One region of the Streptomyces sp. NBC_00988 genome, then DNA from elsewhere that is predicted to be linked to it. Evidence: riboswitches for the same ligand, from Rfam matches in the RefSeq annotation. Region 1 holds a riboswitch; the other holds the start of a gene.
The links. Region 1 has a riboswitch for cobalamin ahead of metE (5-methyltetrahydropteroyltriglutamate--homocysteine S-methyltransferase). Riboswitches for the same ligand answer to the same signal wherever they lie in the genome.
Positions count from the first base shown of each region.

Region 1 (5,743 bases):
CCCCCGGCCGCCCCACCACCATCGGGTCAGGACCCGGCCAGCTCCTCACGAACCGTGCGAGCCGCGGCGACCAGGTTCTCCAGGGACGCGCGGGTCTCGGGCCAGCCGCGGGTCTTCAGACCGCAGTCCGGGTTGACCCACAGCCGCTCCGCCGGGATGGCCTCAAGTCCCTTGCGCAGCAAGGCCGCTGCCTCGGCCGTGCTCGGCACGCGCGGGGAGTGGATGTCGTAGACACCCGGTCCCGCCTCGCGCGGATAACCGTGCTCGGCGAGTTCCCGCGCGACCTGCATGTGCGAGCGGGCCGCCTCCAGGCTGATGACGTCCGCGTCGAGGTCGTCGATGGCCCGCACGATGTCGCCGAACTCGGCGTAGCACATGTGGGTGTGGACCTGCGTCTCCGGACGGACGCCGGCGGTGGTCAGCCGGAACGCCTCCGTGGCCCAGGCGAGATACGCCCCCCGGTCCGCCGCGCGCAGCGGGAGGGTCTCGCGCAGGGCGGGTTCGTCGACCTGGATGACCGAAGTCCCGGCCGTCTCAAGGTCGTTGACCTCGTCGCGCAGGGCGAGTGCGACCTGCCGGGCGGTGTCGCCGAGCGGCTGGTCGTCGCGGACGAAGGACCAGGCGAGCATGGTGACCGGCCCGGTGAGCATGCCCTTGACCGGGCGCGAGGTGAGCGACTGGGCGTACGTCGTCCAGCGGACCGTCATCGGTTCGGGGCGGGAGATGTCGCCGGCCAGGATCGGCGGGCGGACGTAACGGGTGCCGTACGACTGGACCCAGCCGTGCTGCGTGGCGAGGTAGCCCGTCAGCTGCTCGGCGAAGTACTGGACCATGTCGTTGCGTTCGGGCTCGCCGTGCACGAGGACGTCGAGGCCGGTCTTCTCCTGGTAGGAGATGACCTCGCCGATCTCCGCCTTGATGCGCTCCTCGTAACCGGCCGTGTCGATCCGCCGCGCCCTCAAGTCGGCCCGCGCGGTGCGTAGTTCGGCGGTCTGCGGGAACGAACCGATCGTGGTCGTCGGCAGCGGCGGCAGCCCGAGATGCGCGCGCTGCGACGCGGTCCGCTCGGCGTACGGCCGGGAGCGGCGGGCGTCGGTGTCCGTGACCGCGGCGGCCCGGGTCCGCACGGCGGGATCGCGGGTGAGTGCCGAACCGGCGCGGGAGGCCAAGTCGGCCCGGTTGGCGGCGAGTTCGGCGGCGATCGTGTCGGTGCCCTGGGCCAGGCCCTTGGCGAGCGTGACGATCTCGCCGGTCTTCTGCCGCGCGAACGCGAGCCAGCGCAGGATCTGCGGCTCGATGTCCCGCTCGGCGGCTGCGTCGAGCGGCACGTGCAGCAGCGAGCAGGAGGCGGCCACATCGACCCGGTCGGCGAGACCGAGCAACGTGCCCAGTGTGGCAAGGGACTTGGTGAGGTCGTTGACCCAGACGTTACGGCCGTTGACCACACCGGCGACCAGCCGCTTGCCGGGCAGTCCGCCGACGGCGGCGAGGGCGTCCAGGTTGGCGGCGGCGGACTCGGTGAAGTCGAGCGCGAGGCCCTCCACGGGCGCCTTCGCGAGGACCGGCAACGCGTCGCCGAGCCGGTCGAAGTAGGAGGCGACGAGCAGCTTCGGCCGGTCGGTGAGGGCGCCGAGGTCGCGGTAGGCGCGGGTGGTGGCGCTCAGTTCGGCCGGGGTGCGGTCCTGGACCAGGGCGGGCTCGTCGAGCTGCACCCACTCCGCGCCCGCCGCACGGAGGTCGGCGAGGACCTCGGCGTACACGGGCAGCAGCCGGTCCAGGAGGGTCAGCGGATCGAAGTCCGTGGGCACGCCGGGTGCGGGCTTGGCGAGCAGGAGGTAGGTGACCGGGCCGACGAGCACCGGGCGGGCGGTCAGGCCCAGGGCGAGGGCCTCCTTCAACTCCGCCACCTGCTTGGTGGAGTCGGTGGTGAAGACGGTGTCCGGGCCCAACTCGGGCACCAGATAGTGGTAGTTGGTGTCGAACCACTTCGTCATCTCCAGCGGCGCCACGTCCTGCGTGCCGCGCGCCATCGCGAAGTACCCGTCCAGCGCGTCGAGTTCGACGGCGGCGCGGTGGCGTTCGGGGATCGCGCCGACCATGACGGTGGTGTCGAGGACGTGGTCGTAGTACGAGAAGTCGCCGGTCGGGACCTCGTGGATGCCGGCGTCCGTCAGTTGCCGCCAGTTGGTGCGGCGCAGTTCGGCGGCGGTGGTGCGGAGGGTGTCGGCGTCGACGCGGGCCTTCCAGTAGCCCTCGATGGCCTTCTTGAGTTCCCGGCCCCTGCCCTGGCGGGGGTAGCCGTAGACGGTTGCCCGTGCTGCCGCGGCTGCGGACTTCGGTGTCACGGAAATCTCCTTCGCGAGATATCTCCCTGGATCCCGGTGTCGGGACGTGAGCGCGAAGGAACGCCAGATCGGAGGGTTGTTGTGTCCGCCGATGTGTACGCCGACCCGCCCACGAGGTCACCGGGATTCCGCGCGCGAATGCTTCGCGTGCGGGCAGGTGGCAGGTCTTCGGACTTGCGGGCACGGCCTCCTGCGAACCGGAGGACACCTACTGGCCGTCGCTTCCCAGGTCCTGTTGCGGGGCCCAGTGCGTATGACGGCGGTCGTTCCCGCTTACCGCTGCGGGGCAGTCCCGGAATTTCACCGGGTTCCCTCTTGCGACGCGTTCCGTCTGGCTGACGGGGCGAACCAGCTGCGCGGCCAGCCTAAAGGGTCTGGGGTGGATGCGTCGATTTTTTGGGTGCCGGCCGGGGGCTGGTCGCGCTCACGTGGCGGAGCCGCACATCGATACAGCCCCGCGCCCCTGAAAACAGGTTGGGTCAGTTGGGCGGGATGCCGAAGGCTCGCAGGATCTGTTCTGCCGCCAGGGTTGCTGTCAACTCGCCCTCGCGAACCTGGCGTTCCAGGTCCGGGGCGAGAGCGCGCACCGTCGGGTCGGCGTGCAGACGGCCCAGGAGTTCGTCTCGGACCATCGTCCAGGTCCAATCCACCTGCTGCTCGCGGCGCTTCGCGGCCAGGCGGCCCGTGGAGTCCAGCAGCGAACGGTGTTGTTCCAGGCGCTCCCAGACCGTGTCCAGGCCCGTGCCCTCGCGTGCGCTGCAGCTCAGTACCGGTGGGGTCCAGGCCGCGTCGGCGGGATGCATCAGCCTTAGCGCGCCCGCCAGTTCACGTGCCGCGCTCTTCGCGTCGCGCTCGTGCGGGCCGTCCGCCTTGTTGACGGCGATGACGTCCGCCAGCTCCAGGACGCCCTTCTTGATGCCCTGTAGTTGGTCGCCGGTGCGGGCCAGGGTCAGCAACAGGAAGGAGTCGACCATGTTCGCGACCGCCGTTTCCGACTGGCCCACGCCTACCGTCTCCACGAGGACGACGTCGTAGCCCGCCGCTTCCATCACCACGATCGACTCGCGGGTCGCCTTCGCGACGCCGCCGAGGGTGCCGGCGGTGGGGGAGGGGCGGACGAAGGCCGCCGGGTCCACGGCCAGGCGTTCCATGCGGGTCTTGTCGCCGAGGATCGAGCCGCCCGTGCGGGTCGACGACGGGTCCACGGCCAGCACCGCGACCCGGAAGCCCTGCGAGGTCAGCAGCGTGCCGAAGGCGTCGATGAACGTCGACTTGCCGACGCCCGGTACGCCGCTGATGCCGATCCGGCGGGCCTGGCCGCTGTGCGGGAGCAGTTCGGTCAGCAACTCCTGGGCCATGACCCGGTGTTGGGGCTTGGTCGACTCGACGAGGGTGATGGCACGGGCCACCAGGGCCCGCTTGCCGTCGAGCACGCCCTTCACATAGGTGTCGACCTCGATCACAGGGTGTGCCCGAGGTCGGCGGCCAGGCGTCGCACCAGGTCGTGGGCCGCGTCCGGGATCACCGTCCCGGGCGGGAACACGGCCGCCGCGCCCATCTCCAGGAGGGTGGGGACGTCCTGCGGCGGGATGACTCCGCCGACCACGATCATGATGTCCTCGCGGCCCTCTTCGGCGAGCGATTCCTTCAACGCCGGTACGAGGGTGAGGTGTCCGGCGGCGAGCGAGGAGACCCCGACGATGTGCACGTCCGCCTCGACGGCCTGGCGGGCCACCTCGCCCGGGGTCTGGAACAGCGGGCCGACGTCGACGTCGAAGCCGAGGTCGGCGAAGGCGGTGGCGATCACCTTCTGGCCGCGGTCGTGGCCGTCCTGGCCCATCTTGGCGACCAGGATGCGGGGGCGGCGGCCCTCGGCCTCCTCGAACGCGGCCACGAGGGTCCGGGTGCGTTCTACGGACGGGGAGTCGCCGGCTTCGGTGCGGTACACACCGGCGATCGTACGGATCTGGCTCGCGTGCCGCCCGTACACCTTCTCCAGCGCGTCGGAGATCTCGCCGACCGTCGCCTTCGCGCGGGCCGCGTCCACCGCCAGCTCCAGGAGGTTGCCCTCACCGCCCGCTGCCCGGGTCAGGGCGTGCAGGGCGTCCTGGGTGGCCTGTTCGTCGCGCTCGGCGCGCAACCGCCGTAGTTTCTGGATCTGTTGGGTGCGTACGGAGGAGTTGTCGACCTTGAGGACGTCGATCTCCTCGTCGGTCTCCACGCGGTACTTGTTGACGCCGATGACCGGCTGGCGGCCGGAGTCGATGCGGGCCTGGGTGCGGGCCGCGGCCTCCTCGATGCGGAGCTTCGGGATGCCCGCGTCGATGGCCTTGGCCATGCCGCCCGCCGCCTCGACCTCCTCGATGTGCTGCCAGGCCCGGCGCGCGAGGTCGTAGGTCAGCTTCTCGACGTACGCGCTGCCGCCCCACGGGTCGATGACCCGGGTCGTGCCGGACTCCTGCTGGATGAGGAGCTGGGTGTTGCGGGCGATGCGCGCCGAGAAGTCGGTCGGGAGGGCGAGGGCCTCGTCCAGGGCGTTGGTGTGCAGCGACTGGGTGTGTCCCTGTGTTGCCGCCATGGCTTCTACGCAGGTGCGCGTGACGTTGTTGAAGACGTCCTGCGCGGTCAGCGACCAGCCCGATGTCTGTGAATGGGTGCGCAGGGAGAGGGACTTGGCGTTCTGCGGGTCGAACTGCTTGACCAGCTTGGCCCACAGGAGGCGGGCCGCGCGCATCTTGGCGATCTCCATGAAGAAGTTCATGCCGATCGCCCAGAAGAAGGACAGCCGGGGCGCGAACGTGTCCACGTCCATCCCGGCCTCCCGGCCCGCCCGGATGTACTCGACGCCGTCGGCGAGGGTGTACGCCAGCTCCAAGTCGGCTGTCGCGCCCGCCTCTTGGATGTGGTAGCCGGAGATGGAGATGGAGTTGTAGCGGGGCATCCGCTGCGAGGTGTAGGCGAAGATGTCGGAGATGATCCGCATCGACGGCTTCGGCGGATAGATGTAGGTGTTGCGGACCATGAACTCTTTGAGGATGTCGTTCTGGATGGTCCCGGCCAACTTCTCGGGCGGTACGCCCTGTTCCTCCGCCGCCACGATGTAGAGGGCCAGTACGGGCAGCACCGCGCCGTTCATCGTCATCGACACGGTCATCTTGTCGAGCGGGATGCCGTCGAAGAGCTGGCGCATGTCGTAGATCGAGTCGATCGCCACGCCCGCCATGCCGACGTCACCGGTCACGCGCGGGTGGTCGCTGTCGTAACCCCGGTGCGTGGGCAGGTCGAAGGCGACCGACAGGCCCTTCTGGCCGGCCGCCAGGTTGCGCCGGTAGAAGGCGTTGGACTCCTCGGCCGTGGAGAAACCCGCGTACTGGCGGATCGTCCAGGGCTGGTTGACG
Region 1 is NZ_CP108730.1:9,483,835-9,489,577, forward strand. It holds gene metE (5-methyltetrahydropteroyltriglutamate--homocysteine S-methyltransferase) at 27-2,345, opposite strand; cobalamin riboswitch at 2,487-2,713, opposite strand; gene meaB (methylmalonyl Co-A mutase-associated GTPase MeaB) at 2,825-3,808, opposite strand; gene scpA (methylmalonyl-CoA mutase) at 3,805-5,743, opposite strand, start outside.

Region 2 (5,743 bases), 5.9 Mb from region 1:
GAAGAGCACGCCGACCGTCGGCCGGCCCTCGACGAAGGCGCGCTCGCCGTGGACACCGAACTCGGCCATCTTCTGCGGCTCTTCGAAGCCCTCGCCCGTGAGCAGCACCGTGTCCGAGAGGAACCGGGCGAGTTCGGCGAGGTTCTCCGGCCCGCCCTCGACGAGATACCTGAGCGCCTCGGCGACCACACCAGCCGGTACGGACGACTCGGCCATCAACTCGGCGTCGGGGACGGTCTCTCCGCCGAGCAGCACGGTCGGAATCCCGGACGCCTTCAGCGCGGCGAGTCCGTCCTCCCAGGCGCGCTTGCCGCCGAGCAGTCGTACGACGGCGACGTCCGCGCCAGCGACGAGCGCGGGCAACTCGGCTGCCACGTCCACCCGGTTCGGGTTGCCGATCCGGTACCCGGCGCCGGAGGCCCGGGCCGCCAGCAGATCCGTGTCGGCGGTCGACAACAACAACACTGTGCTCATGCGGGCGCTCCCGGTGGAATGAAAGGCAGTCCTTGCGGCGCGCCGGACTCGATGAGTCGCCAGAGCGCGTCCGTGTCCGCGTGCTGTTCGATGAGGTCGCCGAGCCGGTCGAGCTGCTCCTCGCGCAGCGCGGCGAACGAGGTGTCGGGCGCCGGCACGAACCGGCGGCCCGCGGCGGCCGCGACCTCGCGCAGGAACGCCCGCCGGAACCCGTCCGACTCCAGCGAGCCGTGCCAGTGGGTACCCCAGGTCTGACCGACCCGGCACCCGTCCAAGAAGGCATCCCCGCCGGTGAGTTGGGCCACCCCGTGATGGATCTCGTATCCCTCGACCGGCTCGCCGAGGGCTTCGCCCACCGGCCGGGTGAGGGTCTTCTCGCGCGCGAACCGCACGCGCAGCGGCAGGACGCCGAGCCCGTCGACCGAGCCCTGCCGGCTCTCGACCTCGTCGTCGATGTGCTCGCCGAGGATCTGAAAGCCACCGCAGATACCGAGAGTCGGCCGCTGCTCGGCGGCCCTGCGGACGAGGGCGTCGGCGAGGCCGCGCTCCCGCAGCCACTCCAGCGCCTTCACCGTCCCCCGGGTCCCCGGAATCACGACGAGGTCCGCGTCGGCCAACTCCTCCGGCCGGTCCACGAACCGCACCACGACGCCCGGTTCGGCGGCCAGCGCGTCCACGTCGGTGAAGTTGGACATGAGGGGGATCGCGCAGACGGCGACCCGCAGCACGTCCTCGCCGACCGGCGGCGCGGTGTTCGACTCGCGCACGGTGCCGCGCGACGAGATGCGCAGCCCGTCCTCCTCGTCGATCCCGAGCCCGTGCCGGAACGGCAGCACGCCGTACGTCCGCCGCCCGGTGAGGCCGAGCAGCATCTCCAACCCCGGTTCCAGCAGCGACACATCGCCGCGGAACTTGTTGACGAGGAACCCGGCGACGAACGCCTGGTCCTCGGGGCTGAGCAGCGCGACGGTCCCGAAGAAGGAGGCGAAGACGCCCCCGCGGTCGATGTCGCCGACCACGAGCACGGGCAGTCGGGCATTGCGCGCGATGCCCATGTTCACGATGTCGGTCCGCCGCAGATTGATCTCGGCGGGCGAACCGGCCCCCTCACAGATCACCGCGTCATACGTGCCCCGCAACTCGGCGAGACAGTCCAACACCGTGCCGAGCAGGGCCTCTTGCCGCCCGCCGTGATAGCCACGGGCACTCATCTCGCCAACGGGCCTGCCCATCAGCACGACTTGGCTGGTGCGGTCGCTGCCCGGCTTCAGCAGCACGGGATTCATCAGCGCGGTCGGCTCGATCCGGCACGCCTGCGCCTGCATGGCCTGCGCCCGCCCGATCTCGGCGCCCTCGCGCGTCACGAACGAGTTCAGCGACATGTTCTGTGCCTTGAACGGCGCGACCTTCACGCCCTGCCGCACCAGCCACCGGCAGATCCCGGCGGTCACGACACTCTTGCCGGCGTCCGAGGTGGTGCCGGCCACCAACAGCCCGCCGCCGCTCATGACTTCCGTCCCTTCACGAGCAACCGCCCGGCGACACTGACCCCGAGCGCGAGCAGACCGACCCGCCGGGACAGCCGTACGGCACGCGCGATGTCCGGTACGGCGACGGGGCGACCGTCTCCGTTGAGCACGGGCCGGTGCTCGACCCGGCCGCCGTAGGAGAGCGTCCCGCCGAGGCGCACGCCGAGGGCGCCCGCGAAGGAGGCCTCCACGGGGCCGGCGTTGGGGCTGGGGTGTTTGCGGGCGTCGGTGCGCCAGGCGCGGGCGGCTCCGCGCGGGTCGCCGCCCGCGACGGTCGCGAGGGCGGCGGTGAGGCGGGCGCCCGGCCAGCCGGCGACGTCGTCGAGGCGGGCCGAAGCCCAGCCGTAGCGGCGGTACTTGGCCGACTTGTGGCCGACCATGGCGTCGAGCGTGTTCACGGCCCGGAACCCGAGCAGGCCCGGGACGCCCGCGATGCCGCCCCAGACCAGGGCGCCGACGACAGCGTCGGAGGTGTTCTCGGCGACGGACTCGACGACGGCCCGGGCGATCCCGTCGGCGTCGAGGGCCTGCGGGTCCCGCCCGCAGAGGTGCGGCAGGCGCGCCCGTGCGGCGTCGATGTCCCCGGCCTCCAGCGCCCGCCCGACGACCCCGGCCTCGCGCGCGAGGGAGGTCCCGCCGACGACGGCCCAGGTGGCGGCGGCGGTGAGGGCGGCAGAGGCCGTACGGGACGGTCGTAGGGCCGAAGTGGCCGCGGCGGCGAGGGTGATGGTGCCACCCACGCACACGGCGGTGTGCAGGGCGCCCCAGCCCCGGTGGTCGCGCCACAGCAGGCGTTCCACGGCGCCGGCGGCACGGCCGAAGGCGGCGACCGGATGCCCGCGGCGGGGATCGCCGAGCAGGTGGTCGCCGAGGAGGCCGGCGGCGGCGCCGTACGCGAAGACGCGATCGGCACGCATCGGCTCAGCCGATCGCTGGGGCGGGCACTGCGTGGGTACGGGACCTCGAACGGCAGCCGAGCATGGCGATATGTCCTCACTCAGGGTGTCCACGCCCTGGTTCGACGAGACCGGCGGTGAGAGTTCCTGGCTCCCGGGGGTGTCTACCCCGGTGACAGTGGCGGGACCGCGCCGGATTCGCACCGGCTTCCTCTCCTGCCGCCGTATATGGCTCCGGCAGTCCACCATGCTGTTGGAAGGGCCGTCAACTTGCTGTTGACCTGCGGGGACGGAGTGTGCTGATGCCCACACGCGAGGGGGCGGAGGGGTCACGCGGACGTGGGGTGCGGGACGGCGATCCGTCCCGCACCCCACGTTCCGTTCAACTGGCGGCCGGTCAGGCCACGATCAGATAGATCCCGTACGCCACCGCCGCCGCGCAGGCCGCGAAGCAGGCGTACGCGCCGGTCAGGGCGAGAGGCGCGGAGTCGCCCTGGGCGGTGGCGCGTTCGCGGCGGGAGAGGCCGACGATGCCGAGGGTGAAGACGGCCACCAGGGAGACGGTGGCGACGAGGCTGACGCCGAAGACGGAGCCGAGGGCTGCCCAGTCGATGTGCATGCTGATTCGTTCCTTCGTGTCCGGGGCGCGGGGCTCAGACGGCGGCGGCCGGCGGTGTCGCCGGGTCGGACTGCACGATGGGGGCCGGGTTCACGGGCGGCGAGGGGATCGTCGCCGTCAGACCCTCAGAGAGGGCTACCGACGGGGGCGGCGGGGTCACGGCGGCGATCGCGGTGGTCACCACGCCGGCCGGTTCGTCGACCTCGTTGACGTTCGAGGCGTCGACGACCTGGCGGCGGGAGAGCAGCCAGATGCCGGTGCTGGAGGCGACCAGGAAGACGGCCACCAGCGCGGTGCCCCAGTCGCCGAGGTCGGTCACGGACTCGGCGAGCGCGCCGACCAGCGCGGCGGCCGGCAGCGTCAGACCCCAGGCGACGAACATCCGGGTGGCGGTCGACCAGCGGACGACACCGCCCTTGCGGCCGAGGCCCGCGCCCATCACCGAGCCGGAGACGGCGTGCGTGGTGGAGAGCGAGAAGCCGATGTGCGACGAGGCCAGGATGACCGCGGCCGCGCTGGTCTGGGCGGCGAAGCCCTGCTGCGGCTGGAGGTCGGTCAGGCCCTTGCCCATCGTGCGGATGATGCGCCAGCCGCCGATGTAGGTGCCCATCGCGATGGCGAGGCCCGCGGAGAGGATGACCCAGGTGGGCGGGTCCGAGTCGGGGGCGATGGAGCCGCCGGCGATCAGGGCGAGGGTGATGATGCCCATCGTCTTCTGCGCGTCGTTCGTGCCGTGGGCCAGCGAGACCAGTCCGGCGGAGGCGATCTGGCCGACGCGGAAGCCCTTGTCGGCGGCCTTGCCGCCCGCGTTGCGGCTCAGGGCGTAGGAGAAGCGGGTGGCGAGCATCGCCGCGATGCCCGCGACGACCGGGGCGGCGACCGCCGGGAGCAGGACCTTGGTGACCAGGACGTCGCCGTGGACCGCGCCGGTGCCGGCCGAGGCGATGGTGGCGCCGATCAGACCGCCCATCAGGGCGTGCGAGGAACTGGACGGCAGGCCGACGAGCCAGGTCACCAGGTTCCAGAGGATCGCGCCGACGAGGGCGGCGAAAATGACCTCGGGACGGATGCCGCTCTCATCGACGAGCCCCTTGGAGATCGTGTTGGCGACCTCCACGGACAGAAAAGCGCCCACCAGGTTGAGGGTGGCCGACATGGCCACCGCGACCTTGGGCTTGAGCGCACCGGTCGAGATGGTGGTGGCCATCGCGTTGGCCGTGTCGTGGAAACCGTTCGTGAAATCGAACGCGAGTGCGGTGATCACCACAATCGCGAGGATCAGCGAGAAGCTTTCCATTTACCCAGGCAATCGTTCGAAGTCATCGGCGCGTTGACCGTAGGCAATCTGGGTGAACGGAAGATGAACTGAGGGGGTATCGGTGGTGTCCGGATTGCCTAGTATCCGCGGGCGAACTTCCGCAGCTGGCTCACCGTCCCGTTGAAGAGATTCTGGTCACCCGGCAGGCTCCCGCTGTTGTCGTACTGCCAGAAGGTCCAGTACGACCATCCGGCGGGCAGCGAGCCCGCGTCCGCCGACGCGTGGCGGGCGATCCACAGCGCGTGTGTCGAGGCCAGGGAGCTGTTGTCGCCCGTGCAGGTCTTCCACCACAGGGTGGTCGTGTAGATCACCGGACGGCGGCCGGTCTCCCGGTTCACCTCGGCGCTGAAGGCCTTGATCCAGCTGACCATCTTGGCCTTGCTCAGGCCGTAGCAGCCGTGCTTCTTGTCGTACGGGTTGTATTCGATGTCCAGCGCGGGCGGCAGCGTCCAGCCGTCCGCCTTCCAGTCGCCGCCGTGCGCCACGAAGTACGCGGCCTGGCTCGCGCCCGACGACCTGTCCGGCAGGGCGAAGTGGTACGCGCCGCGGATGATGCCGGCCTTGCGGGCGCCGTCGTACTGCTGGCTGAAGTACGGGTTGCGGTAGGTCGTCGACTCGGTCGCCTTGACGTAGACGAACGTGGCGCCCTTCGCCTTCGCGCTCGGCCAGTTGACGTTCTTCTGGTGCGAGGAGACGTCGTGGCCCTTCGTCGCGCTCGCGGCGATGCCTGCGGCGGCGGCCGGGATCTCGGCGAGCGCGAGGGTGGTCGCGCCGACGGTGAGCGCGGCGACGGCGGCCGCGGCGAGGCGGGCGCGGGGGTGGGGGCGGAGGCGGATGCCGGTGCGGGTGCGGGTGCGGACGCGGGTCAGGGACGGTTTGCGATCACGGGCCATGTTTCCCCCGGGAA
Region 2 is NZ_CP108730.1:3,563,448-3,569,190, reverse strand. It holds gene cobN (cobaltochelatase subunit CobN) at 1-474, opposite strand, end outside; gene OG496_RS16225 (cobyric acid synthase) at 471-1,982, opposite strand; gene OG496_RS16220 (cobalamin biosynthesis protein) at 1,979-2,920, opposite strand; cobalamin riboswitch at 3,020-3,162, opposite strand; gene OG496_RS16215 (hypothetical protein) at 3,297-3,518, opposite strand; gene OG496_RS16210 (inorganic phosphate transporter) at 3,553-4,815, opposite strand; gene OG496_RS16205 (lysozyme) at 4,914-5,729, opposite strand.
Region 2: linked by a shared signal. The riboswitch ahead of OG496_RS16220 (cobalamin biosynthesis protein) and the one ahead of metE (5-methyltetrahydropteroyltriglutamate--homocysteine S-methyltransferase) in region 1 are both predicted to bind cobalamin.